3 regions of the Neobacillus sp. BP17 genome follow, and region 2 is predicted to be linked to each of the others. Evidence: riboswitches for the same ligand, from Rfam matches in the RefSeq annotation. Region 2 holds a riboswitch; each other region holds the start of a gene.
The links. Region 2 has a riboswitch for S-adenosylmethionine ahead of AC4QJR_RS23310 (methionine biosynthesis PLP-dependent protein). Riboswitches for the same ligand answer to the same signal wherever they lie in the genome.
Positions count from the first base shown of each region.

Region 1: another riboswitch for S-adenosylmethionine. It lies ahead of mtnK (S-methyl-5-thioribose kinase); the one in region 2 lies ahead of AC4QJR_RS23310 (methionine biosynthesis PLP-dependent protein).
Region 3: another riboswitch for S-adenosylmethionine. It lies ahead of metK (methionine adenosyltransferase); the one in region 2 lies ahead of AC4QJR_RS23310 (methionine biosynthesis PLP-dependent protein).

Region 1 is NZ_CM184198.1:1,630,126-1,640,880, forward strand. Features, by position in the region: gene AC4QJR_RS07850 ((Fe-S)-binding protein) at 1-528, shown strand, start outside; gene AC4QJR_RS07855 (LutB/LldF family L-lactate oxidation iron-sulfur protein) at 613-2,037, shown strand; gene AC4QJR_RS07860 (LutC/YkgG family protein) at 2,040-2,759, shown strand; gene AC4QJR_RS07865 (2-oxoacid:acceptor oxidoreductase family protein) at 3,036-4,049, shown strand; gene AC4QJR_RS07870 (thiamine pyrophosphate-dependent enzyme) at 4,049-6,343, shown strand; gene AC4QJR_RS07875 (DUF2087 domain-containing protein) at 6,473-7,057, shown strand; gene mtnK (S-methyl-5-thioribose kinase) at 7,090-8,274, opposite strand; SAM riboswitch class I at 8,377-8,528, opposite strand; gene AC4QJR_RS07885 (carbon-nitrogen family hydrolase) at 8,594-9,379, opposite strand; gene AC4QJR_RS07890 (pyridoxal phosphate-dependent aminotransferase) at 9,504-10,724, shown strand.
Region 2 is NZ_CM184198.1:4,767,476-4,778,230, forward strand. Features, by position in the region: gene AC4QJR_RS23300 (paeninodin family lasso peptide) at 1-95, opposite strand, end outside; gene AC4QJR_RS23305 (lasso peptide isopeptide bond-forming cyclase) at 110-2,050, opposite strand; SAM riboswitch class I at 2,438-2,551, shown strand; gene AC4QJR_RS23310 (methionine biosynthesis PLP-dependent protein) at 2,688-3,800, shown strand; gene metC (cystathionine beta-lyase) at 3,800-4,993, shown strand; gene AC4QJR_RS23320 (bifunctional homocysteine S-methyltransferase/methylenetetrahydrofolate reductase) at 4,990-6,855, shown strand; gene metH (methionine synthase) at 6,833-10,282, shown strand; gene AC4QJR_RS23330 (MarR family winged helix-turn-helix transcriptional regulator) at 10,424-10,755, shown strand, end outside.
Region 3 is NZ_CM184198.1:4,580,860-4,591,614, reverse strand. Features, by position in the region: gene ytkD (RNA deprotection pyrophosphohydrolase) at 37-516, shown strand; gene AC4QJR_RS22445 (ABC transporter permease) at 541-1,347, opposite strand; gene AC4QJR_RS22440 (ABC transporter ATP-binding protein) at 1,328-2,104, opposite strand; gene AC4QJR_RS22435 (ABC transporter substrate-binding protein) at 2,125-3,090, opposite strand; gene AC4QJR_RS22430 (alpha/beta hydrolase family protein) at 3,264-4,061, shown strand; gene AC4QJR_RS22425 (DUF2584 domain-containing protein) at 4,099-4,341, shown strand; gene AC4QJR_RS22420 (RNA polymerase sigma factor) at 4,465-4,989, shown strand; gene AC4QJR_RS22415 (hypothetical protein) at 4,970-5,923, shown strand; gene pckA (phosphoenolpyruvate carboxykinase (ATP)) at 5,958-7,544, opposite strand; SAM riboswitch class I at 7,793-7,932, shown strand; gene metK (methionine adenosyltransferase) at 8,136-9,335, shown strand; gene asnB (asparagine synthase (glutamine-hydrolyzing)) at 9,584-10,755, shown strand, end outside.

The DNA.
Region 1 (10,755 bases), 2.6 Mb from region 2:
GACACGTTTAGCGATGCTGAATACATAGTCTCTCCATCAGGGTCCTGCATAACTATGTTCCATGAATATCAGCATATCTTTAAGGGAGACCCGGTTTGGGAACCAAAAGCAAAAAGACTTGCTGAAAAATCATTTGAACTTACGCAATTCATTGTTGATGTTTTGAAAATTGAAGATGTCGGTGCCCGTTTTGAAGGAAGTGTAACCTATCATACCTCCTGTCACATGACAAGATTGTTGGGTGTAAAGAAAGCTCCTATGATTCTATTAAGTAATGTAAAAGGTCTAAGGTTTACTGAATTGCCTGGGAAGGAACAATGCTGTGGTTTTGGGGGGACTTTTGCGGTAAAAATGGCTCAAATTTCAGAGCAAATGGTGGATGAAAAAGTCCGACACGTTGAAGAAACTGGGGCTGAGTATCTAATCGGTGCGGATGCAGCCTGTTTGATGAATATCGGCGGAAGAATTGATAGAGTTGGTAAGCCAATCAAGGTAATGCATATTGCCGAGGTATTAAATAGCCGTTGATTTTGGAACTCTGTTGATTGAAGTGCCTGGAGCGGAAATCAACAGACAAGTTTTATTAACGTAGAAGAATGGAGGAATGACTGTATGGCAATGAAGATTAGCACAGAACATTTTAAAGAACGTGTTGATAAAGGAATTCATGATGACTTCATGCGCGGGGCTGTTGCTGGAGCACAGGACGGTATGGGTGTAAAAAGAAGAGTCGCCGCTGAGGAACTAGGAAACTGGGAAGAATGGCGCTCGCATGGAGAAGAAATCCGCCAACATGTACTGGAAAACTTAGATTATTATTTAGAACAACTAAGTGAGAATGTTGCCAAGCGTGGCGGACATGTATTTTTTGCACAAACTAAGGAAGAAGCAAATGAGTACATCCAAGGGATTGTAAAAAAGAAGGAAGCCAAGAAAATTGTTAAATCGAAATCGATGGTAACTGAAGAAATCAGTTTAAATGCAATGTTGGAAAAAGAGGGATGTGAGGTTATAGAAACAGACCTTGGTGAATACATTCTTCAAATTGATGATCATGATCCCCCATCACATATTGTTGTACCAGCGCTTCATAAAAATAAGGAACAAATTCGTGATGTGTTTACGGATAGGTTAGGTTACACAAAAACATCAAAACCAGAAGAATTAGCATGGCATGCCCGTGAGATGCTTCGAAAGGAATACCTATCAGCAGATATCGGGATTACTGGCTGTAATTTTGCTGTGGCCGAAACTGGTTCTTTTAGTCTAGTAACTAACGAAGGAAATGCTGATTTAGTAACAGCATTACCTAAAACACAAATTACAGTTATGGGAATGGAAAGACTGGTTCCAACCTTTGAAGAGATGGAAGTTTTAGTTAGTTTACTAACGAGAAGTGCGGTAGGTCAGAAATTAACTAGCTATATTACTGTGTTAACAGGACCGAAAGAAGCATTAGATGTCGATGGCCCTGAGGAATTTCACCTTGTCATTGTTGATAACGGAAGATCCAAAATACTTGGCGGAGAGTTCCAATCTGTTTTACAGTGTATCCGCTGTGCGGCATGTATTAACGTATGTCCGGTTTATCGGCATGTGGGCGGACATTCATATGGCTCTATTTATTCGGGGCCTATCGGTGCAGTCCTATCTCCATTATTAGGCGGATACGATGAATTTAAAGAGCTCCCTTACGCTTCAACCCTATGTGGAGCTTGCACAGAGGTATGTCCAGTAAAAATCCCGTTACATAACCTTCTTCATAAACACCGAGAAGTCATTGTTGAAAAAGAGGGAAAAGCACCAATATCCGAAAAACTATTAATGAAGGCTTTTGGTTTAGGGGCAGCCTCTCCAATCATGTATAACATAGGATCTAAGATGGCACCTGCTGCAATGAACCCTTTTACAGTGGGTGAGAAGATTTCTAAGGGACCAGGTCCATTAAAGGCTTGGACAGATATTCGTGATTTTCCAGCACCAAATAAAGAGCGATTCAGAGATTGGTTTAAAAACCGTGAAAAAGGAGGCAAATAATCATGGTTGGAGCGATTCACAATCGAGATAAATTTCTAAACCAAATTGCGGGCAGTCTTGGGCGGCCGCGCATTTCCTCCCCCGTTGAAAGGCCGGCCTGGAAATTCCAGCCCCAATATGAGGTATTAAAGGATGCTACACAAGATGAATTGTTAGAGGTTCTTAAAGAGCAATGTAAAAAAATTCATACAAACCTTTATGTAACTGATAGCAATGATTTACCTTCAGTCCTAAATGAAGTAGTTTCTGGCTTTGGCGGTGGTCCGATTGTCACATGGAAAGATGAACGCTTTTCCAAGTGGGGACTCGATCCACTTATAAAAAAGGAATGGCCAGCACAGAATATAGAAGTTTACGAATGGAATCATAGCAAGGGGCACCAAAACATTGCAAAAGCAGAGAAGGCCAATGTGGGGATTACAATTAGTGAAATAACACTGGCTGAATCCGGAACGGTCGTATTGTTTAGCGATGAGAATAAGGGGAGAACTGTCAGTTTTCTCCCTGCCACCTATATCGCACTTATACCGAAAAGTACACTAGTACCGCGGATTACGCAAGCATCTCAAAAGATGCGGGAGATTCATAAGAAAACTGGTCACGTAGCTTCATGCATCAATTTTATTACTGGACCGAGTAACTCTGCTGATATTGAATTGAATCTTGTCGTTGGAGTTCATGGACCTGTAAAGGCATCATATATTGTCATTAATGATTTATAAAAATTTTTAGAGGTCTGTACCATAATCGGTGCAGGCCTTTTTTGTTTTATTCTGTTATACAACAATTTATAATCTGTTATATAATGAAATGTCGTCTTGAAGATCATATATACTTGCGTTTATTCAATAATTAATTTTTGTGTTACAAAATTTTTTTCTTTGTGTTTGACTTTTATCACAGATTAATAAAAATATTCGTTTTACAATAGTTGTGGGATAGTAAAATTTTATGTCTATTTCGTGGAGTTTTATTGAACGAAGTCAGGGAGGGACATTATGTCTATTTTACCGAAAAAAAATGAACTAGGATTTTTTGAAATCCGTCTTGAATCAATTGGGGGGTTAGGTGCTAACCTTGCTGGAAAAATGTTGGCGGAGGCAGGCGTTTTGAGTCTTGGCTTGAAAGGATCCAATTTTTCATCCTACGGATCCGAAAAAAAGGGCTCTCCAGTAAAGAGTTTCATCCGCTTCTGTGAACCAGATGTGGAAATTAGAGACCATAGTCCAATTGAACAACCACATATTGTTGGGGTTTTCCATGAAGCTTTATATAGAACTGTTAATGTTGTCAGCGGATTAAATGCTGATGGTATCGTACTCGTTAATACCTCGAGAGATTTTGATGAAGTAAAAAAGGATTTACAATTGCAATACGGTACACTTGCTATAATAGATGCCCTTTCGATTGCCGTTGAGGAAAAAACGAAAGTAAATACAGCCATGCTAGGTGCACTCTATCGCATTTGTGACTTTTTAGATCCAGAATCAATGAGAGATGTAATAAGGAAAACGTTCACAAAAAAATACCCACATCTAGTTGAACCAAATATCCGTACTTTTGATCGCGGTTATAATGAGGTTCAATTTAAAACATACGAAGTACCAGCCGGTGCGGAAGGAAAATCCTTCACCCGTTCATTGCCAATGCTTGGATACATGACCCAGGAAATCGGTGGAGTCATGGTTTCACAAGCTAATAGTATATATAAAGATTTAAGCGGTTCACGGCAAGGATTCCTTCCAGAATTCCAGCAAGAGAAATGTATTAACTGTGCAGCTTGTGACAATGTTTGTCCGGACTTTTGTTTCGTTTGGGAAGAAGGGGAGGATAAGCGCGGCAGAAAACAAATGTTCCTTAAAGGTATTGATTATCAATACTGTAAGGGCTGCCTGAAATGCGTGGAGGCCTGTCCAACAGATGCCCTTGGTGATCTTCGTGAGTTACTTGGGTATGCAGATGAACACCGCGTAAAGCAAAACTTTCCGTATATTGCAGGAGGGGTCCAATAATGTCTATTTTAGAAGATAAATTAACAGCAAAAAGGATTGCAGAACAAATTTCTACTTTTGAATCTGGGAATGAAATGGCTGCAATGGCCGCAGCACAAATCAATTATCATATTATGGGATACTTCCCAATTACGCCTTCCACAGAGGTTGCTCAATTTCTAGATCAAATGAAAACACGTGGAGAACATGATATTAAACTGATTCCTGCAGATGGTGAGCATGGTTCGGCCGGGATTTGCTATGGTGCAGCAGCAACAGGTGCAAGGGTAATCAATGCAACAAGTGCAAATGGATTCTTGTATATGCTTGAGCAGATGCCAGTCCAATCAGGTACTCGTTTTCCTATGGTAATGAATCTTGTTACACGTGCTGTCAGTGGTCCATTAGATATTCGCGGAGATCATTCTGACTTATATTATGCTTTAAATACAGGCTGGGTCATATTAACAGCAAAAACCCCGCAAGCTGTATATGATATGAATATTATGGCATTAAAAATTGCGGAACATTCTAAAGTCCGTTTACCAGTTATTGTTGCTTATGATGGATTCTTTACTTCCCATCAAAAGCGCCGGGTTGAATTCTTTAAGGATCGCAGTGTTGTACAGCAATTTGTGGGAGAATGCCCAACAGATTACAACTTTATCAGGGATTTAAGTAAACCAGTAACAATTGGTGCGCATATGAGCGGAGATGATTTCCTTAATAATCACTTCCAGCAGTCAGAAGCAATGTATAATGCTGGTGAGGTATTTAAAGAAGTAGCTGAAGAATACGCGAAGCTTTCTGGAAGAGAATATCCTATACTAGATTTATATAAAATGGAAGATGCAGAGGTAGCTTTATTTCTATTAAACTCTGCAGCAGAATCTGCTAAAGATGTTGTGGATCAACTTCGTGAAAAAGGAATAAAGGCTGGTGTGATCAGCCCGAATATTATTCGTCCATTCCCAGCAAAAGAAATTCGCGAAGCTCTTAAGAATGTAAAATCATTATTAATTGGGGAACGCGCGGATTCTTATGGAGCAAATGGGCCTAATCTTACACATGAAGTGAAATCTGCCCTTCAAGATGACAAAGACAACAAGACGATTGTGTTAAGTCGTGTATTTGGACTTGGAGGTAAGGATTTCTATGCAAGTGATGCAGAGGCTTTCTTTGATATGGCATTGGATACATTGGAAAAAGGCTTTGCCGAAAAGCCTTTTGATTACTATGGACATATCCCTGGCAATCCTGAGAAAATTCTCAAACCAGTTATTTTACCACAACATGGGGATGTCTTTAAAACCGGATTAATTGATGTAAAGATGGATGAAGAAACCAATAAATTAAAAGTGAAAATTCCACCACTTAGGGCCTTAACTGGTAAACCGAAACGAATTGCATCAGGTCACGGTGCATGTCCGGGCTGTGGTATTTTTGCTGGTCTTGAGTTGTTCTTTAAAGGAATTGAAGGAGACATCGTTACACTATTCCAAACTGGATGTGCCTATGTAACAACAACATCGTATCCAAGCACATCCCATAAGCAAACAATGATGCATAATTTATTCCAAAACGGTGCTGCAACATTATCAGGTACAGTTGAAGCATTCATGGAATTAAAACGCCGCGGTGAAATTCAAGTATCTGATGATGCTACATTTGTAATGATTACTGGCGATGGCGGAATGGATATCGGAATGGGATCAGCTATTGGTACAGCTCTTCGTGGTCATAAGCTAATTATGCTTGAATATGATAATGAGGGCTACATGAATACCGGCTCACAAATGTCATATTCCACGCCAATCGGTCATATGACAAGTACTTCTGGTGTAGGAAAAACACAGCGTGGTAAAGCTTTCCATCATAAAGATACCGCACAAATAATGGCAGCAACGAATATTCCATATGTATTTACTGGTTCCGAGGCATTCCCTCAGGACCTAGTGAAAAAGGGTGCAAAAGCACAATGGTATGCTCAAAATGTTGGAACCGTTTATGGTAAAATTCTCATCACATGCCCACTTAACTGGAAATCCGATGACCGTTTTGGCACAACCATTGTGGAGGCTGCGGTAAACTCTTGTTTCTTCCCGCTTTATGAAGTCGAACAGGGTGTTACAACAATCACTTACAATCCAGAAGAAAAGAATAAACGAATTCCACTTTCGGATTGGTTAAAGTATATGGGAAAAACAAAACATCTACTAAAAGAAGAGAACAAGCCAATGTTAGAAGAGTTTGAAGCTGAAGTTGAGAAAAGATGGCAGCGTCTAAAAGCAAAAGATGAAAATCCAATGTTGTAAATAGTAGAATAGATCAAAGACACTTCCTTTTGGGAGTGTTTTTTTTTAATTATTGACATGGTAAAGTTAATTTGATATATATCTAATTAGATAGTTATCGAAATTATAAAAAAGTGAGGTAGGAAATTGATCCAATTAGATAAAATCGTATCTTTTTATAAAACAATGGGAGATCCAACAAGAATTCGAATAGTAGCCATATTGGCGAAAGGCCCACTCCACGGTCAGGCGATTGCTGGAAAGCTTGGCCTGTCTGCTCCAACGATTACACATCATTTAAAGAAATTACGGGAAGTTCATGTGGTTTATGACAGAAGAGTCAAGAATACTATCTACTTTTACCTAAACGAATCACTGATAAATCAGCAGGCAAAGGTGTTTACAGAACTGTTAGAAAAAAAGGGAGAGGAGTTGGATGAAATGGTCGAGTCTAGTCTCGAGAGACAAAAAATCATCGAAAATTTCTTTACGAAAACTGGGAAACTAAAAAATATTCCAGCACAACGAAAAAAGAAATTAATCGTATTTGAACACATGATACAGGGGTTAAAAATGGGTGAAAAATACGAAGAAAAACAATTAAATGAGTTTATAAAACAATTCCATGATGACTATGCAACCATTCGCCGGGAATTTATCATTAATCACTATATGTTTCGAGAGAATGGTATTTATGAACTAAACCCAGAAGAGATGTGGGCAAAAATCGACTAGAAAAGCAATCCAAAATGGATTGCTTTTCTTACCTATATACGTTCTTTTATAGTTGCGATAAATGATGTTAGATCCTTAATTTCATTTCGTTGTTTTATTAGGATTCTTCCGAGTTCAATCGTTTTTTGTTTAGTAGTGATTCTGGTTTGCTCGTCCTCAATCCCATCTAAATCTGCAACATGTGCAAGGCCAATGGTTCTTCTGATTAATTCACAGCCTGCAAACCCGAGGGTATCCCCAAAAAACTTGGATATCTGATAGTTTAAGAATGTAGAAGTTTTTACAGCAATCTCTTTATTTTCTGTATTCCATAGGAATGTATATTGTTCCTCAAACACATTCCATACGGTTTCAATGTGGTTGATGAAAAGATCACGTTTTTCTTCATTCACAATAACCTGGAAAAGGAGGTTCGCAAATACTTGACCTATATCAAAGCCTGCAGGTCCGTAGAAAGCAAATTCAGGGTCAATTACTTTGGTTTCAGAATTACTAGCAAACACACTTCCAGTATGTAAATCTCCATGCAGGAGGGCCTCAGCCTCCGTTAAAAAGCTTTTCTTCAAGACATTTACATGAAATTTTAGTTCTTCATCATGCCAAAGAGCTTCGACTGCTGGACGAAGGCTATCCTCAAATTCGTTTGTATCTGCATCCATAAATGGGTCGGTAAAGATCAAGTCCTCAGTGATTTTGCATAATTCGGGATTAATAAATTGTTGGACACGTTCTTTTTTTACTCCAGGGCCTAATCCGTAATCAGAAGTGTAAAATAATGTCTTAGCAAGATATTCACCCAGATGTTTACCAATTAATGGATAGCTTTCACCTTTAATAAAGCCAGTTCTTGCGATCAAAAGATGGGAAAGATCCTCCATAATAGTTACAGCAAGGACATCATCTGTGAATAATACTTCTGGAACATATTCAGGAGCAATTTGCCCGAAAATTTTTAAGGCATCTGCTTCAATCTTTGCTCTTTTCAGTGTTAATGGCCAGCTTTCACCAACTACTTTTGCATATGGGAGAGCTTGTTTAATAATAATACTTTTTCCTTTTAATTCTTCGACAATATGAAAAACAAGATTGAGATTTCCGTCGCCAATCTCTTTGCAGGAGAGTTTAGCAGTGCCTGGAAAAATATTTAATTCCAGTGCAAGTTCTACAGCACTCTCGTTAGTTAATGGTTGGTATGTTTTCTGTTTTAGTAGACTCATAATGGCTCCTCCTTGTTTTTGGGAGGCTTCATTGTGCATTAGGCACAAAAAAGCCTCTTTCTCATTTGAAAGAGGCTCGGGAAGACAAATTGTCTATCGCACCTCTCATCTCTCAGAAAGATAATCCTTCTGTTGGAATTAGCACCGTGCCTTATTGGAATCGTTAAGCGCAGGAAGCACTCTATTATCCAATTTGTTTAAGGTCGGTTGCTGGGCTTCAAAGGGCCAATCCCTCAGCCAGCTCGTGATAAGAGAATATTTATTTTACTGGTGAAAATCATATCAGCAATAAAATAATATTGTCAATATTTTTTGAAAATTAATTATAGTATTCGGGTTTTCTATCAATGAAAATAGGGATCTGTTTACGAATCTCTTTGACTAAATCCGTCTCAATTTCTGCAGATAAAATTTCTTCGCTTTCTTCAGCTTCCACTATTACCTCTCCCCACGGATCGATAATTAAGGAATGCCCAGCGAACTGGTTATTAGGATCTTGACCGGCACGGTTACAAGCAATGACATAACATTGATTTTCAATGGCTCTGGCAATTAAAAGGGCTCTCCAATGAGACAATCGCTGCGCTGGCCATTCGGCAACCACAAACAGTGCCTCAGCCCCTTCAGATGTATGTGCTCGAATCCACTCCGGAAAGCGAATGTCATAACAAATAGTCCCGGCAAATTTATTATTTTCAATTTCAAATAGTCCTTTTTGAGAGCCTGCTTCTAAATAAACATGTTCATCCATTAGCTTAAACAGGTGAAGTTTACTATACTGGTGTACGAGTTTACCCTCCTTATTGACAATGAGCAAGGTATTTTTTATACCGTTTTCTTCTCGGTTGGCTACAGATCCGCCAACAAAATTTACTTGGTACCTTTTTGCTGCCTTTTGAAGGAAATCAATGGTCTTACCAGCATGATTATCAGAAATTTCATTTAGACGAGTTAAGTCATACCCTGTTGTCCACAGCTCTGGTAGTACAATGATATCTGGCTGGCCGGCTACAGCCTTTTCAATGAGTCTTTCAGCAGATTGATAGTTTTTATTTGGATCCCCAAAGGCGATATCCATTTGTATACATGAAATTTTTAATTTCACGAATCTTCACCTCGTTTGAACTTTCGGAATTTTTTCTTTACAAGCTGTTATAAAAGTTATATCATTTGTGACTAGAATTTAACAATAGAATTACTTTTATAAATCATTAAAGCAGGTGAGAACCATGAAGCAATTTTCAACATCAGAGATTTTAAATAGTCTTCCTAAGCAGTTTTTTGCTTCACTCGTTAAAAAAGTCGGGGAATATATTTCACAGGGGTATGATGTGATTAATTTGGGGCAAGGGAACCCCGATCAGCCAACACCGGCACATATCGTAGCAAAACTTCAGGAAGCCGCGGTGAATCCATTAAATCACAAATATTCTCCCTTTCAAGGGCACCAGTATTTAAAACAAGCTGCTGCTGATTTTTATTTTAGAGAATATGGAATTCCCATTGATCCAGATAAAGAAGTGGCTATACTGTTTGGCGGTAAGGCGGGTCTTGTCGAAATTCCGCAGTGTTTATTAAATCCCGGCGACACCATCCTCGTGCCTGATCCAGGCTACCCGGATTATTTGTCAGGGGTTGCACTTGCAAAAGCCGAAATGGTAAGGATGCCGCTAAGGGAGGAAAATAATTTTCTACCGGATTATGGTGAGTTGAATGGGGATGTTTTAGATAGAGCAAAACTAATGTTCCTCAATTATCCTAATAATCCAACTGGTGCGGTAGCGACTCATGAATTTTTTGAGGAGACAATCAAACTAGCGAATGAACATGATATCTGTATAGTTCATGATTTTGCCTATGGTGCCATCGGGTTTGATGGTAAGAAACCAGTAAGTTTTTTACAGGTTCAAGGGGCAAAGGAAGTTGGAATTGAAATTTATACCTTATCTAAAAGCTATAATATGGCAGGCTGGCGTGTTGGTTTTGCAATTGGGAATGAGAGCGTCATTTCCGCTATTGAACTTTTACAAGACCATTTGTATGTCAGTTTATTTGGAGCCGTACAGGAGGCTGCTGCGGAGGCCTTAATTGGCCCTCAAGACTGTGTAAAGGAATTAAACGAGTTGTATGAGCGAAGAAGGAATGTATTGATAAGTGGGCTTCATTCCTTGGGTTGGAATGTCAGCGCACCAAGGGGATCCTTTTTTGCCTGGCTTAAGGTTCCTGAAGGCTTTTCCTCTACGGAATTTGCTAATATTCTCCTTGAACAGGCACATATTATGGTTGCACCTGGAATTGGATTTGGTGAATTTGGAGAAGGGTATGTTCGGGTGGGACTACTTTCAACAGAAGAACGATTAGCTGAAGCCGTCGAAAGAATTAGTCGTTTAGAAATATTTAAAGAAAACTCCCCGAATGGCGAGCCCCTTAAGGCGAAGACAGAAGAGTAGTTGCACTTATGCGTTCAGAATTTTGTTTAAA
Region 2 (10,755 bases):
GGAAAAGCTGCATCAGTAAAATCCCCATCTTTTCCAAGCATTGTCATTTTTACATCAAGCACTTGTAATTCTGGTTTCTGCCATTCTTTTTTCATCTTCTCACCTCCTTTCAAGGAAATTTTTTTATAAATCGGTATATAATTAAACTGCGCATTAAAATTTTATATTCTGGATCAGTGGCATATTCAGGCTTTGGGCCTTCTTCAACCTTTAGTAATGCTCTCTTTATCACTTGACGATCTAAAAATTTCAATACTCTTTTATCTTCAATAAGTTGATGTAGTTCATCCTTAAAATCATTCCAATATGGAATCATCCGATGAACCCAATCAGCCCCCTGGACCCCCCGAATACTTTGGTTTAATCGAACCTTGTCAGGTAAATAGTTTTCTGTGGATCTTCTTATAAGAGCCCGATCCATGCCATTTTGAACATATTGATCTTCTGGAACAGATAGGCAAAAACGTACAACACGTATATCATTTGTTGGATCCCGCTTTGATAGTAAGTAACGTAATGATAGTTTTGCAGCAAGAGTATTCCCTGCATTCCAGATAAACATATTCTCAAAATGCCTTTTTCTTTCAGTATATATAGTTGATGTAGGAAACCATCCAGATTTTTCTATGCCATATTTTTTTAGCTTGTTATAAATATCAGTATGATTGGCAAATTCCGTATTAATTATTGTAGGAAGTTTATAAGGAGTACCTTGCTGAAAAAATTTGTCTATAACCGGAAAACCTACTCTAACAATATCCGGTAACCTACGTAATCTTGCTCCGCCAACCTTTTTACAATATTCATCTAATTCTTGATAAAGGCGGTACCATTTTAACCTCTTTAAAAGCATCGAATAGTAATCCATGGCGTAGCCCCAAGAAATACTGAAATTCCCTCGATCACCGTTTAATAATAACCCTACTCCTTCCTCACTGGCTCTCTCAAACATTCCCTTTAACCAGAAGGAGTTCTCAAAAAACTTGTATGGCATCTCCAAAACTTCCAGTAAACTGTCGATTTCTAAATATGAATTCCTTCCATCAAAATCCAGGTAGGAATCTTTTATACCCCCAACATGTTGTACAGTTGATTTAATAAATGGTCTTTCATCAGCCAATAATTGCTTTGGTGTAAAATCTACAAAGTCTTTTGGAGGGATGTAACTAAAGGTATGTAAATTTTTATTACTTTCCCGCATAGCTTTTGCGGCGAAGCTAACAACAGCTCCCGAATCTAATCCACCGCTTAGTTGTGCCCCCACATTGAGATGAGTACGTAATCTTGAGGTGACTGCCTTTTGGAAAACATCTTGAAAGGCTTCAACATATTCTTCATCTGATTTTAGATTTAATTGTTTTTCAGGTATTAAATTACAATATCTAGTAAACTTAATTTTATTTCCAACTAACGAAATGCTATGAGAAGGAGGTAGTTGTTCAATATTTTTATATGGTGTAATTGATGTATTTACCGCATCAATCGTTCCCGCCAATACCAAGTATTCAGCAAGCCACTGCTCATTAAGTTCCATCTCAATATCAGGTAATGATAGTAGTGGATGTATTACTGTACAAAATGCAAATCTCTGTTTATACCGATAAAAATAAAGGGTTCGTGCCCCAGAAAAATCCCTCGCACCAAAAAGTTTATGTTTTCTCTCATCCCAAATCATGAATGCAAAATCCCCAATTAGATATTTCGGAGATTCCTCTCCCCATTTATGATAAGCAAGCAAAATTAGTTCACTGTCAGTGATTTCTTTTCTTTTCCTTTTATCAACTTGTAATCTCTCAAACAATTCATCTCGATTATCTATAATCGCATCAGCTGTAATGGCTAACTTCCGTTCATGGTCATAATAAGGAAGCTTTTCACCAACAGACTCCGGTGTAATCCACTGTGCATGACAGCCAAGAAAGACTTTGTCGTTATGCCAAGTTTGAATATCATCTGCCGGATATTTTTCTAATTCTTTCATCATCCGGTTTCCGTGCTCTAGATTGATTGGTTCATCGTTTAAATGATATATTCCGGCTATAGCGCTCATCTTTTCCTCCTGCTATACATTTCATCAGTTTTACAATTTTTTAATCGAATTATAGGTTCACTAAATAGAACACCAATTCCATAATTAACTAATAGAAATTATTTTAATTTAATTTCCCAAAACTATGGTATAATTTTATCAACTTTATGTATCACAACTAATAAATTAGCACTGCATAATACCTATAATAGTTCTTTATTAAGAACAATTTATAACCTTATAATAAATCCATAAACTACCACTGTCAACAAGTTTTCAATTAACTATTTATATATTTTTTTATAAAGAATTTCCGTCTAGTTTCTTCATTATTATGTTTTACTTTAAAAACGATTTGACATAACACGAATTTTGTAGTAAATTTTATAAATAATCTAAATAATTGTTTTCTTATCAAGAGAGGTTGAGGGAAGGGCCCTGCGACACCTCAGCAACCTTCAATGTTTATTCTCATTGAAAAGGTGCTAAGTCCTGCAAATTTACTAATTTGCTAGATAAGAAGAATGACAAGTGCGTTGTGCATACAAAAGTCTTCTTCTTATAAGAAGACTTTTTTTATTTATCAAAAAGCTTTATTACTCAATCGCGTTAATGTGAAATATTATATTAATTTTTTTATTACTAAGGAGTGTCCGTTATGTACAAAATCGATACGAAACTTGCCCAAATAGGTAACCGAAGTGAAACAACTACTGGAACGGTTAACCCACCTGTATACTTTTCAACGGCCTTCCGCCATGAGGGTATTGGCCAATCAACTGGCTTTGACTATACGCGAACAGGAAATCCAACACGCCAGCTCCTTGAGAAAACTATTGCTGATTTAGAGAATGCGGATCAGGGATATGCATGCAGTTCTGGTATGGCGGCCATTCAACTGATCCTTGCACTATTTGAATCTGGTGACGAATGGATCGTCAGTGAAGATTTATATGGAGGTACCTACCGCCTATTAGAAAAGGGATATAAAAAATGGGGCTTAACGACTCAATATGTGAATACCTGTTGTCCGGATGAGATTGAAAAGAAAATTACCCCGCAAACAAAAGCTATTTTCTTAGAAACACCAACCAATCCGCTCATGCAGGAATCTGATATTGCGGCAGTTTCAAAAATTGCAAAGCAGCACGGATTATTATTAATCGTGGATAACACTTTCTATACGCCACTCCTGCAGCAGCCGATTACACTTGGTGCGGATATTGTCATCCACAGTGCAACGAAATACTTAGGTGGACATAATGACGTCCTTGCCGGCCTTGTTGTTGCAACTGGGAAAGAACTTTGTGAAGCATTGGCCTTCCACCATAACGGTGCTGGAGCGGTGCTAAGTCCCTTTGATTCTTGGTTATTAATGCGCGGAATGAAAACATTGTCTCTTCGGTTGGAACGACATGAAAAAAATGCAAAAAACATCGTCGAATTTCTTTCGGAGCATGATGCGGTGACAGATGTCCTTTACCCTGGCCGAGGTGGAATGGTTTCTTTTAGGATCAAAGACGAAACTTGGGTTAATCCATTTTTACAAGGTTTAAAGCTTATTAGTTTTGCGGAAAGTTTAGGTGGGACAGAAAGCTTTATTACCTATCCGGCAACACAAACACATGCGGATATTCCAGAAGAAGTTCGAATTCAAGCAGGCGTTTGTAACCGGTTATTACGTTTTTCCGTAGGACTTGAGGATTCACAGGACATAATAGAAGATTTAGAAAAAGCATTTATCCATGTTCAAGAAGGAGTGATTGCCTAATGTCACACGATCAATATACTTTTGAAACCAGACTCCTTCATAATAAGCACAAAATTGATCCAGTAACTGGAGCGGTTAGTGTACCGATCCAGCATGCATCAACCTTCCACCAATCGGACTTCGATCAGTTTGGCAAGTATGATTATGGCCGCAGTTTAAATCCGACAAGAGAAGCACTTGAAGATGTGATTGCAGAACTCGAAGGTGGAATCAAAGGATTTGCCTTTTCATCTGGGATGGCGGCCATTTCAACAGCGTTCCTCTTGCTTTCTGCAGGTGATCATATTGTTATTACAGAGGATGTGTATGGCGGGACATTTCGGATGGTCACGCAAGTTCTCACCCGACTTGGAATTGACCATACCTTTGTTGATATGACAAATTTAGAGGAAGTAAAAGAAGCTATTCAGCCGAACACAAAAGCGTTTTATGTAGAAACACCATCGAATCCATTAATGAAAGTGACTGACATACGAGCAATAAGCAACCTTGCAAAGGAGACGGGTGCATTAACATTCGTCGATAACACGTTCCTTACCCCTTCACATCAAAAACCATTAGAGCTAGGTGCGGATGTTGTCCTGCACAGCGCGACGAAATTTTTATCTGGCCATAGTGATGTTGTTGCGGGACTTGCAGTCGTCAATGACGAATACCTGGCGAAAAGATTAGGCTTTTTACAGAATGGATTTGGGGCCATCTTAGGCGTTCAAGATGCATGGCTAGTATTAAGAGGAATCAAAACACTGCACGTACGCTTGGAACAATCTCAAAATTCAGCTATCAAACTAGCAGAGTTTTTAAATGCTCACCCGCTTGTTGATAAGGTCCATTATCCAGGACTGGAAAGTCACCCGCAATATCACATTCAGAAGAATCAAGCTGCTGGACCTGGAGCAGTCCTATCTTTTGAATTAGCAAATGAAGATGCATTGCGAACCTTTTTAGCAAACGTGGAAATACCTGTTTTTGCTGTCAGTCTTGGAGCGGTAGAATCTATTCTCTCTTATCCGGCAAAAATGTCCCATGCTGCGATGCCTCAAGAAGATCGAGAAAAGCGCGGGATTACCAATAGTCTTGTTCGTTTATCGGTTGGACTAGAAAATCCTGATGATTTGATAAAGGATTTTTCACAGGCTCTAGAACATGTTCGTAAGAATCATTTGGTACTACAACAAGGAGAATCATCATGAGCTTTTTAGAAAAATTAAAAAATCAAATCTTAATCGCCGATGGCGCCATGGGAACCCTATTGTATTCCTACGGTAAAGATAGCTGTTTGGAGGAATTGAATCTTTCCCAGCCAGACCACATCCGATCCATCCATAAAGCCTATATTGATGCGGGAGCTGATGTGATTCAAACCAATACCTATGCAGCAAACTACCTTAAGCTGCAAAGGTATGGTTTAGAGGATTCCGTCAAGGAAATTAACAGTGCTGCTGTCCAATTGGCTAAACAAGCTGCTTCCAGGTCCAATACGTTCGTCCTTGGAACGATTGGCGGCAATCGCGGAATTAAACCAGATTCAGTATCGATTGATGAATTAAAACGCAGTTTCCGTGAACAATTGTATTGTCTCCTTCTAGAAGGAGTGGATGGTCTATTGCTCGAAACCTTTTATAATTTGGAAGAGCTTGAGACCGTTCTATCGATTGCTAGAAAGGAAACTAAACTGCCAATCATTGCACAGGTTTCCCATCAGGAGCCCGGATTTTTACAGGACCGTACACCTGTTAATGACGCCTTAAAACGACTAGAAGCTCTTGGGGCGGATGTCGTTGGACTTAATTGCCGTCTCGGTCCCCATCATATGTTACTAGCCTTGGAACAGATCGAACTACCTAAACATGCTTTCTTATCAGCCTATCCAAACGCTAGTCTCCCTGCCTATACGGATGGTAAATTTCATTACGAGGGCGATGCCGATTATTTTCGAAATTCAGCACGGGCTTTCCGCAGTCAAGGCGTTCGATTGCTTGGGGGCTGCTGCGGGACAACGCCAGAACATATTAAAGCCTTTGCAGCTGAATTAAAGAATAGTGTCCCGATTACTGAAAAAATAGTAAAATTAAAACCAAAGAGAATTATCGTTGATCAACTTTCTCCACAAAGGGAGTTCACTCCCCTTCAAGAAATCGTGAAAGAAAGGCCATCGGTAATCGTAGAATTAGATCCGCCTAGAAAACTAGATACAACAAAGTTCTTCGAAGGAGCCAAAGCCCTAAAAGAAGCAGGGATTGATTCGATTACTTTAGCGGATAATTCTCTTGCAACGGTTCGTATCTCAAACGAATCTTTAGGATATTTAGTGAAAGAAAAATTAGGAATGCGTCCGCTGATTCATATTGCTTGCCGTGATCGCAATATTATTGGCTTGCAATCCCATTTAATGGGGCTTCATACGCTTGGGATGAATGATGTTTTAGCGATTACAGGTGACCCTGCAAGAGTAGGCGATTTCCCTGGTGCTTCTTCTGTTTATGATGTTTCTTCTTTTGAATTGATCCAGATGATTAAACAATTAAATGAAGGTTTATCTTTTTCTGGAAAGGATTTGGGGCAAAAGACATCTTTTAGTATTGCTGCAGCCTTTAATCCAAATGTTCGCTCTGTTGAAAAAGCAGTAAAGAGATTAGAGAAGAAGATACAGTACGGTGCTGATTATTTTATCTCCCAGCCAGTTTTTTCAGAGGAAAAATTAATCGAAGTCTATGAGCAGACCAAACATCTTGATGCACCTATTTATATAGGCCTTATGCCGCTGACAAGCAGTAAAAATGCCGAATTCCTTCATAATGAAGTGCCGGGAATCAAAATTGCTGATTCAATCCGGAACCGAATGGCAATGTTCAACGATAATCCCGAACAGGCGGCGCGTGAAGGAATTGAAATAACTAAGTCACTTATCGATACTGCACTCGATTTATTTAACGGAATTTATTTGATTACCCCATTTTTACGCTATGAATTAACTGCTGAATTGGCGTTATATACTCGTCAGCGTTCAAGTGAATTGAGGAGGAGCAACTATGCCGAAAACACCATTTACTGAACAACTCAAAAAACGAATCCTCGTCATGGACGGGGCGATGGGAACAATGATCCAAGAAGCAAATCTGACAGCGGAAGACTTCGGCGGCGAGCAGTACGAGGGATGTAACGAGAACCTTGTTCTAACTGCACCCTCAGTTATTGCTAATATTCACCGTGAATATTTAGAAGCTGGGGCAGACATCATCGAGACAAATACGTTCGGGGCAACAAGCTTGGTCCTCGATGAATATGAACTTGGTTTTAAAGCTTATGAGATCAATAAAATCGCTGCCTTTCTCGCTGTGAAGGAAGCATACAAAGTATCAACAGATGAGTGGCCTCGATATGTGGCTGGATCGATGGGACCGACAACAAAAACATTAAGTGTCACGGGTGGAACTACCTTTGATGCCCTGGCAGCCTCCTATGAAGAGCAAGCGATTGGCTTAATCGATGGCGGAGTTGATCTCCTTCTTTTAGAAACAAGTCAAGATATGTTGAATGTAAAAGCAGGCTATGTTGGGATTGAGCGGGCGTTCGAAAAAACGGGGAAAACACTGCCGCTGTTTATTTCGGGAACAATTGAGCCAATGGGGACAACACTTGCAGGACAATCAATTGAATCGTTTTTTATCTCCGTTGAGCATATGAATCCTGTTGCTGTTGGACTTAACTGTGCTACAGGTCCTGAGTTCATGCAGGACCATGTCCGCTCACTTGCAAATTTGGCATCCACAGCTGTCAGCTGCTATCCAAATGCTGGTTTGCCTGATGAAGAAGGACATTATCACGAAACACCTGAGACGTTAGCGAAAAAGCTGGCTGATTTTGCTGCTCATGGCTGGCTGAATATTGTTGGCGGCTGTTGTGGAACGACTCCTGCCCATATAAGAGCCATCGCAGATGCGATGAAGGAATTCCAACCGAGAGAATTTAAGCCAAATGCCGTTCATATGGTCTCAGGTATTGAACCATTTATCTATGATGACCCTACACTAAGACCAATTATGGTCGGTGAACGGACAAATGTAATCGGCTCACGCAAATTCAAACGTTTAATCACGGAGGGGAAATTCGAGGAAGCAGCAGAGATTGCCCGTGCCCAAGTCAAAGGCGGTGCGCATGTCATTGACCTCTGCCTTGCCGACCCTGACCGTGAAGAAATGGTTGATATGGAAAACTTTATTAAAGAAGTGGTAAAGAAAGTAAAGGCTCCCCTTGTTATTGATTCTACTGATGAAAAGGTTATTGAGCGGGCGCTTAAATATTCACAAGGTAAAGCGATTATCAATTCCATTAATCTCGAAGATGGCGAAGAACGCTTTGAAGCGGTAGTTCCATTAATCCATCGCTACGGTGCAGCTGTTGTTGTCGGGACCATTGATGAGGAAGGAATGGGAGTTACCGCAGAGCAAAAACTAAAGATTGCGAAACGATCCCATGATCTTCTTGTCAAAAAATATCGTCTAAAACCACAGGATCTCATTTTTGACCCGCTCGTGTTTCCTGTTGGGACTGGCGATGAACAATATATCGGTTCCGCCAAGGCTACGGTTGAGGGAATTAGGTTAATTAAGGAAAATTTACCAGAGGTACAAACCATCCTTGGCATTAGTAATGTTTCCTTCGGGCTTCCTCCTGTGGGCAGAGAAGTACTCAATTCTGTATTCCTCTACCACTGCACCCAAGCAGGACTAGATTATGCGATTGTTAATACGGAAAAACTAGAGCGGTTTGCTTCCATTTCTAAAGAAGAAGTCCAATTAGCAGAAGCTCTTTTATTTGATACAACTGATGAAACGTTAGCTACCTTTACGGAATTTTATCGAGGCAAAAAGAAAGAATCGAAATCCACTGTTCCAAATATGACTCTTGACGAGCGGCTCGCCTATTATGTGGTGGAGGGAACAAAAGAAGGATTACTGCCAGATTTAGACCTAGCACTTGAAACCTACCCTGCCCCACTGGATATTATTAATGGGCCATTAATGGAAGGGATGAAGGAAGTTGGCCGTCTCTTTAACGATAACCAGCTCATCGTTGCCGAGGTTCTTCAAAGTGCAGAAGTTATGAAAGCTGCCGTTTCGCATTTAGAGCCTCACATGGAAAAAGGCGATGTTTCTGCTTCTAAAGGAAAAATCATTTTAGCTACTGTCAAAGGTGACGTTCATGATATTGGGAAGAACCTCGTCGATATCATCCTCAGCAATAATGGTTATGAAGTAATCGACCTTGGGATCAAGGTTAATCCAACCGATTTAGTCCAGGCGATTCATCGTGAAAAACCAGACATGGTTGGCTTATCTGGCTTGTTGGTAAAGTCAGCACAGCAAATGGTGTTAACAGCACAGGATATGAAGGAATCCGGTATTGCCATCCCTATTCTGGTTGGAGGAGCAGCCCTTTCTCGGAAGTTCACTGATTCGAAGATTGCCAAGGAGTATGATGGACTTGTTCTTTATGCCAAAGATGCGATGACTGGTCTTTCGATTGCGAATCAATTGAATTCGGAAGAGGAAGTTCAGAAATTAATGCAAGAGAAAAAGGAAAAATTAGAATCTCTAGCTATTCCTAGAGAGTTTGAGCGCCCTTCCTCTGTTTCCGTTGCTGTAAAACCGAAGCCAGCGGTGTCTACCCAGGTTCCTGTCTTTACGCCAATGGATACAAAGCGGCATGTCCTTAAATCATATTCCCTTTCTCATATTGAACCATATATCAATATGCAAATGTTGATTGGTCACCATCTTGGTGTGAAAGGGAAAATTGCCAGGTTATTAGCCGAAAAGGATGAAAAAGCGGTAAAGGTGAAAGAAGTCGTTGACCAATTATTGACTGATGCGCGGGTAAACGGCTGGATTTCTCCAGCTGCTGCTTATCAATTTTTCCCTGCACAAGCGGATGGAAATAAAGTGCTAATCTTTAATCCAGAAAATCCAGACGAGGTCATTGAAACATTTGACTTCCCGCGTCAGGAATCGGCACCACATCTTTGTTTAGCTGATTTCCTTAAGTCAGTGGACAGTGGGGAGAAAGATTATGTCGGCTTCTTTACGGTTACAGCTGGCAGAGGAATCCGTGAAAAAGCGGAGCAATTTAAGCAGGATGGACGCTTTTTAGAGTCCCATGCTCTCCAAGCGCTGGCATTAGAGACGGCGGAAGGTTTTGCCGAGTTAATTCACCGTCAAATGCGCGACCGTTGGGGCTTCCCAGATCCACTTGATTTCAGCATGCAGGATCGTTTTACGGCCAAATATCAGGGTCAGCGTTTTTCATTTGGCTACCCTGCTTGTCCAGAATTGGAGGATCAAAAGAAGCTATTTAAGTTGATTCAACCAGAGGAAATCGGCATTCAGTTAACAGATGGCTGTATGATGGAGCCAGAAGCTTCTGTTTCAGCCATCGTATTTGCCCATCCGGAAGCACGGTATTTTAATGTATTAAGATAGGATTTTTATTGAATTGCGCGGAGTTTTAAAGGCTCCGCGCAATTTTTTTATCTGTATACCTTCCTTGACAATTTTCAATAAATACACTATAGTTACCTAGGTAACTAATTAATCAAAAGAAGTTTGAGGTGTGCTACATAAATGAATAGCCACGAATTATTCCATACACTGCATCAGCTTTCACGGCACCTGACAAATAAACTCAATGAAGCACTGAAACCTTTAGGTTTATACGGGTCACAATGGTCCGTCATTTTTGTTTTACAAACCAAAGGTTCATTAACCCAAAAAGAACTTTGTGATTATTTATTCGTTGAAGCCCCACCGATGACACGCACCATTCAACGGCTTGTCAAACAAGGATACGTACGTCAGGTCCCAGGAAAAGATAAGCGCGAGAAACTGGTTCAATTAACAGATGCGGCATTGACGCTGTACCCAGAATGGGAAAAAGCCGTCATAGAAAATAATCA
Region 3 (10,755 bases), 190 kb from region 2:
ATAATAAGAGCAACAAATATTGAGGCGGAATTTAGAATGATACATTTTTTAGATGCAAATGGGAATAAAGTTGAACTGTCTTTTAGTCCAAATTCATTTCAAGAGAAGGCCAAACATGTGTTGGTTATCTGCCAACATGGAGATGAATGGTTGTTGACGAACCATAAACAAAGAGGCCTTGAATTTCCAGGAGGTAAGATGGAATCAGGTGAAACCCTTGAAGAGGCAGCGCAACGAGAAGTTTTTGAGGAGACTGGCGCAATATTAACTGAGCTTATATTTTTGGCTGAGTATAAAATTTTCGATCCAGAGAAGTCCTTTGTGAAAACGGTCTTTTGGGGGAACGTAAAAAGGATAGAAAAAACGTCTGGTTATTACGAAACCGATGGTCCAGTACTTGTTCAAGGGGATATATTAACTCAACGATTTGGGGATACATACAGTTTTATTATGAAAGACCAGGTTATTGAGCAATGTGTGAAACACATCCAAAGGATAAAAGAACAAAAAGAATAGCAGAAAGTACTTATAACCAATCCGCTATTCCTTGATAAGTTTTCTCTCTAATAATTCAACGAGCTGATACATAATAGTGGCAAATACGGCAATAATCATGAGTGATAAGAAAACGAGGGTAAAATTAAAAACTTGGAAGCCATAGATAATCATGTAGCCAAGCCCTCTCGAGGATACAAGGAATTCCCCAACAATAACACCGACCCATGATAAGCCGACATTGACCTTTAAGGTAGATATTATCGTCGGAAAACTAGCAGGGAGGATTGCTTCCTTGAAGCATTGTAAACGGTTGGCTCCGAAAGTTTGAAGCACTTTTAGATAATTTGGATCTACCTCTTTGAATGAGGTATAAACAACGATCGTGGTAATGATGATGGAGATAATCGCACCCATGGCAATAATCGATGGATATCCTGGACCAAGCGCCACAATCAATATCGGCCCTAAAGCTACTTTGGGCATAGCATTTAATATGACAAGATATGGATCAAGCACTTTTGAAATCATTGGTGACCACCAAAGGATTGCCGCTAAAATGGTACCAAGCAGTGTGCCCAGAATAAATCCTAGTACAGTTTCGGTGAGGGTGACCCCAATATGGCTAACTAAAGTTCCATCGTTAATCTTTTCCAAAAATAAGTTCCAAATTTTTGATGGAGAACTGAAAAGAAGCGGGTCAATCCACTGTTTTTGACTAGAAAATTCCCAGCTTGCGAAAAAGATGATAAAAATAATCGCTTGATAAAATCTAACCCAACGTTTTTCCACTATCAACGATTGAATATAGTTTCTATGGAGGAGTTCCAGCTTATTCTTTTTCTCGCTCAAGTGACTCCAACTCCTTCCATATGGTTTGAAAGATGCTTGAAAATGCTTCATGATTCCTGGCTTCAAACGGGGAGATCTTTCTTAGTTCATCGGGCATCGTAAATGTTTTATAAATCCTGCCTGGACTTGGAGAAAGTAAATAGACCCGATCACTCATGGCAATCGCTTCACCAATATCATGTGTCACAAGAATGGCGGTTTTGCCAAATTCATCTAATGTGCGCGAGACTAGGTCCTCCAGTTTCAATTTAGTTTGATAATCGAGAGCAGAAAAGGGCTCATCAAGCATAAGCAGCTTTGGTTCTGTGGCAAGGGTACGGACGAGCGCTACCCGCTGCCTCATCCCCCCTGATAACTGCCTAGGCATTTGTTTTTCCACACCGGTTAATCCGATTTGCTCTAACAGGCTCATGGCCTTCGCTCTTGTTTGGTCATTCAACTGCTTCGATAATTTCAATCCTAACAGAATATTCTCTTCAATCGTTTTCCATGGAAACAAATAATCCTGCTGGAGCATGTAACCGATTTGGTTTTTGGTGGTTGTTACAGGCTTATTCTCTAATAAGACCGTACCTTGTGTAGGTTTAAGCAAACTAGAGATAATGGAGAGCAGAGTCGTCTTACCACAGCCGCTAGGGCCGAGAAGGGAGACAAACTCCCCCTCCTCAACGGTTAATGAAATATCGGAGAGGGCCGTGGCAGCCGAGGCTTTGGTAAAATAGGTATGATGAATATTTTGGACGGACAAAAAATTCATGGAGACGGCCTCCCTTTCCTTTATTCGTTAATAATTTTTTCTGCTATCTTTGTGTTTACAAGTGTTTGGTGATCTACTTCTTTTGGAAGTTCTCCCGCTTCATTCATGATGTTTTGAAGATTATCCCATTCGGCTTGGTCGAGAACTGGATCTGTGGCAAAGGAACCTTGACTTTTATAGCGATCCACAACGGTGGTCATAATAGCTAAGTCTGTGTCCGGGAAAAATGATTCGACTGCTTTGGCAATTTCTTCGGCACTGTGGGATGCTACCCACTGTTGTGCTTTGTAAATTGCCCTAGTAAACTTTTCAATTGTTTCTTTATTTTTGTTCATATAGCTCTCCTTGGACATAAACGTGGTATAGGGAACATGGCCTGATTCTTTCCCAAAGGAAGCGACTATATGACCTTTGCCTTCTTTTTCAAAAATACTTGCTGTTGGTTCAAATAATTGCACAAATTCGCCCGTTCCTGAGGCAAAAGCATTGGCAATATTAGCAAAATCAATGTTTTGGATTAAGTTCAAATCTTTATGTGGATCAATGCCATGCTTCTTTAAAACAAACTCGCCAACCATTTGCGGCATGCCGCCTTTACGTTGACCTAAGAAGGTTTTTCCTTTTAAGAGATCCCATGAGAAATTATCTATTTTTTCTCTAGAAACGAGGAATGTACCATCTGTCTGTGTTAATTGGGCAAAATTAATGACCGGGTCATTTGCGCCTTGCGCGTATACATAAATCGAGGTTTCCGATCCAACCAGAGCAACGTCAGCTCCTCCGGAAATTAATGTAGTCATGGTTTTGTCGCCGCCTGGCGTTGTTGTTAGCGTCACATCTAAACCTTCAGCCTTAAAAAATCCCTTTGCTATGGCAACATACTGCGGGGCATAGAAGATGGACCTAGTAACTTCAGCGATTCGAACCTTTTCAAGTTTCTTGGTTTCATTTTTTGTGGTGCTATTACAAGCCACTAGTGAGAACATAAGTATAGTGATGAGCAGAAAGGAGAAACTGAATTTTAATGATTTTTTCATGAAGCAAGCCTCCTTATATTTCATAAAAAATCTGGGCTAATTGCCTAAGATATCGTATGAACGGGAGAAAAATGTGTGAATGCCAAAGTGTTATAATTTGATAAAAAGAGGGAAGTTGTGAGATGAACCAAAGCATTGAAGGGAAAATCGTTGAGGTCATGCGGTTTCCTTCTCCAAATCCATCTGTTGAATTAAAGGTCATCACCTACCTTTCCAATGGATTAAGAGTCAAAGGAATGTTGGCGGAACCAATAGGGGAAGGTGAGTATGATGGATTCCTTTATTTACGGGGAGGCATCAAAAATGTGGGCAAAGTTCGACCCGCAAGGATTGCCCAATTTGCTGCTGAAGGTTTCATTGTTTTTGCGCCTTATTATCGTGGCAATCAGGGCGGTGAGGGCAATGAGGATTTCGCCGGAAACGATCGGGAAGATGCATTTGCGGCCTTTTGGCTGTTAAAATCTTTGCCGAGGGTTCTTAATGTACATATTTTTGGGTTCTCGCGTGGTGGAGTGATGGCACTCTTGACTGGGATCGAATTCCCTGAAACCGCGTCTGTAGTTACATGGGGAGGTGTCAGTGATATGTCCCTTACCTATATGGAACGGAAGGATTTAAGAAGAATGATGAAACGTGTGATTGGAGGGACCCCACAGAAATATCCGGAACGTTATCAAGACAGAACCCCAATCTATTCCTTAGAAAAACTGACTGCTCCAGTCCTAATTATCCATGGTGTAAATGACGGTAATGTCTCTGTGGAGCATGCCTATCGCCTGGAAAGAAGGTTGAGAGAATTAGAAAAGCCAGTCGATTGCTGGTATTTTGATGAGTTTACACATTACTTCCCTCCTGAAGTAAATAGAAAAGTCGTCTCAGATCTATCAAAGTGGATGAAAAGTCAACGTAAAAGATGTTAATATAAAGGTAAAACAAGCAGAGGAGCGGATCAAAGATATGGGTATGCCTCTTGAGTTAAATACGATGATTGTGACAAAAGGAAGAGAGATACGAGTAGAGGAAAATGTCTTCACATTAGAAAAAGAAGGGTATAGACTTTATCCCATTGAGATTCCGATTGATGTAAGAAAAACAATGGATAGTGATTTAAGTGGTACAGCAATCATTAAAAAAGTTGAGCTGCAGAATAACAGCACGACCATCACCTACCAATTAATCTCATTAAATTCAACGAACTAAGCAGGGTTTTGCCACCTGCTTTTTCTTTTTGAAAAAAATATTATTAATGTGTAATAAACTTTCGATACATTCGTCTTATTAATAGATTTATTAGGATTAAGGTTTTTGGGAAGGGGGATTGGATTGGAGCGCGGCCATCAAATAGAGAAATGGTTTATTCAATATGAGCAGGATGTTACCAATTATCTAGTTTATTATACAGGCTCGGTGGATGTTGAGGATTTGGTTCAAGAAACCTTTTTACGGGCATTACGAGCTTTAAGTCACTTTAAAAATGATTCAAGCCCGAAAACATGGCTGATATCAATTGCAAGAAATACAGCAATAGACTTTTACCGGAAGAAATCTGTTTGGAACAGACTTAAACAGATTTTAGATTATGAATCCCCTAAGCTTCATGAACAAGATACAGGGGAAAAAATTGTTAGGAAAATGGAATATGCCTATTTGTATGAAGCAATTAATGGGCTAAAGCCAAATTATCGTGATGTGGTTTTATTAAGAGGTATTGCAGAACTTTCATCCCAAGAAGCAGGTCAAGTCCTTGGCTGGACCGAGAATAAAGTGAATGTTACTTTTTTTCGGGCAGTGAGAAAGCTAAATGAACGCTTAAAGGAGGGGGAGTATTTTGAGTCAATTGAAGGATAAAGAATTACTGGAAATGATGGCTGATTTTCCAAAGCATGAGTTAACTGCAAAGCAGAGAAACGCTTTTCTTAAAACAATTCGTGAGGAAAGCACTCGGAAACAAAGCAGGCGATTTAATTTTCAAAGACTAGCGGCATTAGCAGCTCTATTTATGTTGGCGATAATTGCTCCAATCCTTTATTTTACAAGCCATGGTGAAGGTTTAAGCAATTCGGGATCTGTAAAGACAGAAGTTGTAAAAAAGGGCGAGTTTTTTGCTTTAATGGATAAGAGTGGCACACCATATTATCCTGATAGCAATTTTGGAATACCAAACAAGGTTAGCCTGCTTGCTCCACTGGAGTGGATAGCGAAGGATCAAAGGAGTGTTTCAAAAATATCAGTCTATTTATGGGGTGACTATGGAAAGGATTTTGCCAATAAACCCTTAAACGTAACGGCAACCCATGTAAAAACAGGAGTCAAAGAACATCTTGCAACAGCCGTAATATCAGGGGGGATGTATGGGGCAGATGGTCATGCAATGACAAGTTTTAAACCATTTACTTTTTCTGGAAAATATAATCTTGAATTTATGGCCGGCAATAAAAAGGTCGGTGAATTTTCAATTTATGTTATGGAGCCTTATATCAAGATAGGTGATTCCACTCTAATGATTTCCCAAGAGGTTTTATATGCAGGTTTCTATGAAGATGCTGCAATTGAGGTAGAGGGAGAAAACCTTCCACCTGAAATTGAATTAGAAATATTTGACCTTGAAAATGCAGAAGTATCTACTTTTACCTTTAAAGATAAGACCGATTACACGACCACTGATGGAAAAGACATATCCATGTATATAGGAGATTTCCAACTGAAAAAAAGCGGCAAATATCGGTTTACTTTATTAAATAAATCAGAAACGGTAGAAGTAAGAAAGCCCATATCGAATTGATATGGGCTTTTAGAATAGATAGGTCACTTTTCACTTACGCGATAGGTCCGCCTTTTTGTTCAATTTCCGCTGAGACATTTGTGAATTTCTTGAAGTTTTCCCGGAATTGTGCTGCTAATTCTTCTGCCTTCTTCTCATAAGCAAACGGATCAGACCATGTTTTACTAGGTTGAAGGACTTCATCTGGTACTCCAGCAATATGAAGAGGGATATTCAAACCGAAAATTTTATCTTTGGTTGTTTCTACATGATTTAGTTCCCCTTCAAGTGCCGCTTGGATCATAGCACGGGTGTAGGAAAGCTTCATCCGGTTACCGACCCCATATTCACCGCCGGTCCAGCCTGTATTCACAAGGAATACATTGGCATTGTGCTCAAGAATCTTCTCACCTAACATTTCGGCATATCGAGTTGCTGGCAGTGGCAAGAATGGTGCACCAAAGCAGGTAGAGAAGGTTGCTTGTGGAGACGTTATTCCACGCTCTGTTCCGGCTAATTTTGAAGTATAACCACTTAAAAAATGATACATCGCTTGTTCCTTAGTAAGTTTCGAAATAGGAGGCAAAACACCAAAAGCGTCAGCCGTCAAGAAGATGATGGTGTTTGGATGTCCAGCAATACTTGGTTGAACAATATTATCAATCGCATGAATTGGATAAGCGGCACGTGTATTTTCTGTTAATGTGCCATCATCATAATCAGGGATTCTGGATTCTTGATTCAAGGTAACATTTTCTAATACCGTTCCAAAGCGAATCGCATCAAAAATTTGCGGCTCTTTTTCACGAGAAAGATTAATACATTTGGCATAGCAGCCTCCCTCGATATTAAAGACACCGTTGGATGACCAGCCGTGCTCATCATCACCAATTAATCGACGATTTGGATCCGCGGATAAAGTGGTTTTTCCAGTACCAGATAAGCCGAAAAATAATGCAACATCGCCTTCAAGGCCAACATTGGCAGAACAATGCATGGAAAAAATATTATTTTCAGGTAGTAGATAGTTCATGACTGAGAAAATAGACTTCTTCATTTCGCCTGCATATTCTGTTCCACCGATTAGAACAACTCTTTTCTCAAATGATACAATAATAAAGGCCTCAGAATTAGTGCCATCAATTGCCGGATCAGCCTTGAAATTAGGGACAGAAATAACGGTGAAACCAGTATTATGATCAAGCAGTTCTTCTTCTGTTGGTCGAATAAATAGCTGGTGTACAAATAAATTTTGCCATGCTAATTCATTTACAACTTGGATAGGTAAACGTGATTTTGTATCGGCACCAGCAAAACCTTTAAAAACAAAGATTTCTTCTTTCTGTTGTAAATAATTAATGACTTTTTGATAAAGCTTTGTGAAAACCTGCTCAGAAATTGGTTGATTGGTCGTGCCCCATTCAATTTTATTTTTCGTTGAATCTTCTACAACAATGAATTTATCTTGTGGAGATCGGCCAGTATATTTACCAGTAGCGACACTAATTGCTCCCGTTGAAGTTAGTGCCCCTTCATGACGGGTTAAGACTTTTTCAACTAACTGTGGAACAGATAATTGTACATGAACATGACTTTCATTCAACAATTGATTTAATTCATTAGGAGTATCAACAGAATTCATTTAATGAGACCTTCCTTTGTCTAAGTTTTATGTGGTTAATAATACAAAAAGTATAACACATTAGTCGAATTAATGTATCCTATTTATCTGGATTTATATATTTTAAAACTTTAAATGAAGATATAAATAAATTTTATAAAAGACTAATGACTTACACCGTATTTTTCCCATTTTATGAGGAAGATATTTCTAAAAAATACATTGACATTGTTACCCAGTATGATATTATTCTAAGATGAACGGATACTCTCTTATCCTGAGCTGGTGGAGGGACAGGCCCAATGAAACCCAGCAACCTGCAGTATGAAAAGATGAACCACTTTAAAAGGTCCTTTTCAAATGCGAAGGTGCTAATCTGACGCAAGGCTAATGCCTTGAACGATAAGAGCGAAAGGCCCGAAAACAACCTTTCCTCTATGGTAAGGTTTTTTGTTTTGTATAAGTCCTTTTATGAAATGAGTCTCTAATAAAAATCCTTTGTTTATTACATACTAAGGGAATGAGTACCGTATCAAATTCTCGAGGTTTAAGAAGTATACCTGTAACCTTCGAAAAAAATCCTCGTGATCTCATAATAAAGGAGGAATTCAGATGTCAAGAAACGCGCGTTTGTTCACTTCTGAATCAGTTACTGAGGGTCATCCAGATAAAATCTGTGACCAGATTTCTGATTCCATTTTAGATGCTATTTTAGCAAAAGATGCTAATGCTCGTGTTGCGGCTGAGACTTCAGTAACAACTGGATTAGTGTTAGTTGCAGGGGAAATCACAACATCTACATATGTGGATATTCCAAAAATCGTTCGTGAAACGATTAAAGGGATAGGATATGATCGTGCGAAATATGGATTTGACTCCGAGACATGTGCAGTTTTAACATCTATTGATGAACAGTCTCCAGACATTGCAATGGGTGTTGACCAAGCTTTGGAGGCTCGTGAAGGTCAAATGTCTGATGAGCAAATTGAAGCAATTGGAGCAGGGGATCAAGGGCTAATGTTTGGTTTTGCATGTAATGAAACGAAAGAGCTAATGCCGCTTCCCATCTCACTTGCACATAAGCTTGCTCGTAAATTAACAGAAGTGCGAAAAGACAATGTTCTTGAATACCTTCGACCAGACGGAAAAACCCAGGTAACGGTGGAATATGATGAGAATGATAAACCGGTACGGATTGATACCATTGTTATTTCTACTCAACATAACCCAGAAGTAACGTTAGAGCAGATACAACGTAACTTAAAAGAATATGTCATCAACCCTGTTGTACCGAAGGAACTTATCGATGAGAAGACAAAGTATTTTATTAATCCAACCGGACGTTTCGTTATTGGCGGCCCTCAAGGGGATGCAGGCTTAACCGGCCGTAAAATTATTGTTGATACGTATGGTGGATATGCTCGTCATGGCGGCGGTGCTTTCTCTGGTAAGGATCCAACGAAAGTAGACCGTTCTGCAGCTTACGCAGCTCGTTATGTAGCTAAAAATATCGTGGCTGCTGGTCTTGCTGAAAAATGTGAAGTTCAACTGGCCTATGCGATTGGTGTAGCACGACCAGTTTCCATCGCTGTGGATACTTTTGGTACTGGTAAAGTAAACGAAGATATTCTAGTGAACCTGGTGAGTGAAAACTTTGACCTACGTCCTGCTGGAATCATCAACATGCTGGACCTTCGTCGTCCAATCTACAAACAAACAGCAGCCTACGGCCACTTTGGCCGTACAGATATTGACCTGCCTTGGGAGCGTACGGATAAAGTAGAGGCATTACGAGCGCAAGCAAATATATAAATAGAAAAGAGGGGGTTACATATGACATGTAACTCCCGTTTTTATTTGTACGTCTAATTACCTGCACATTTAATCGGTATTTGACTAAAATGAAATGTTTATACAGGTCAAAAGAAGTAAAAAATGGGGATAGTAAATTTACCTATTGTTCACAGTGCATTTTTTCAAAAAAAAGTGGTAGTATTAGAGAGTATGTTTTTTGGATTAAATCCTTTATTTAGGGATATTTAGAAGAGGTGAGGTACATAATGTGTGGCTTTATAGGTTGTGTACACGATACAACACAAAACTATAGTGAAGTACAAAAACAACAATTTAAAAATATGAACGATATTATCACTCATCGTGGTCCAGATGATGATGGTTTTTATTATGATGATCATATTCAATTTGGATTCCGACGTTTAAGTATCATTGATATTGAGAGCGGTCATCAACCGTTAACCTATGAAAATGAACGCTATTGGATTATCTTTAACGGTGAAGTTTATAACTATGTTGAGCTGCGTGAAGAACTATTAGCTGAGGGTTTAACGTTTGCAACAAGTTCTGATACGGAGGTTATTATTGCTCTTTACAGCCATTTAAAGGAAAAGGCCGTTGAAAAACTGCGTGGAATGTTCTCTTTCGTTATCTGGGATAAACAAGAGCAAAGTCTTTATGGGGCACGCGATCCTTTTGGAATTAAACCATTCTTTTATTTTGAAGATGGTGACAGAACGTTTTTTGCGTCTGAGAAAAAGAGTATTTTGTTGGGTCTTGAAAATGATGTGCTCAATTATGATTCTTTGCAGCATTATTTAACCTATCAATTTGTTCCTGAACCAAACACTTTATCTGATGGAATTAAGAAATTAGAACCAGGTCATTATTTTTCAAAAAAAATTGGCTCACCAATGGAAATTAAAAGATATTGGAAGGCACATTTTAAACCGGTTCAAAAAGCGGAGTCTGATTTTATAAAAGAAATTAAAGATGTCCTCTTTGATTCAGTCAAAATGCATATGCGCAGTGATGTTCCAGTAGGTTCATTCTTATCAGGCGGGATTGATTCTTCCATCATTGCGTCAATTGCTAAAGAATTTCACCCTGCCATTAAAACCTTCTCTGTTGGCTTTGAGCATAATGGTTTCAGTGAAATTGATGTCGCGAAAGAGACAGCTGAGAAACTTGGTGTTGAAAATATCAGTTATGTGATCTCCCCTCAGGAATACATGAATGAAATTCCAAAAATCATGTGGCATATGGATGACCCGCTTGCCGACCCTGCTTGCGTTCCGTTATATTTTGTTGCTCGTGAGGCAAGAAAGCACGTAACCGTTGTTCTGTCTGGTGAAGGGGCGGATGAATTATTTGGCGGCTACAATATTTATCGTGAACCGCAATCATTAGAGGTATTTAATAAAATCCCAAGAGCAGG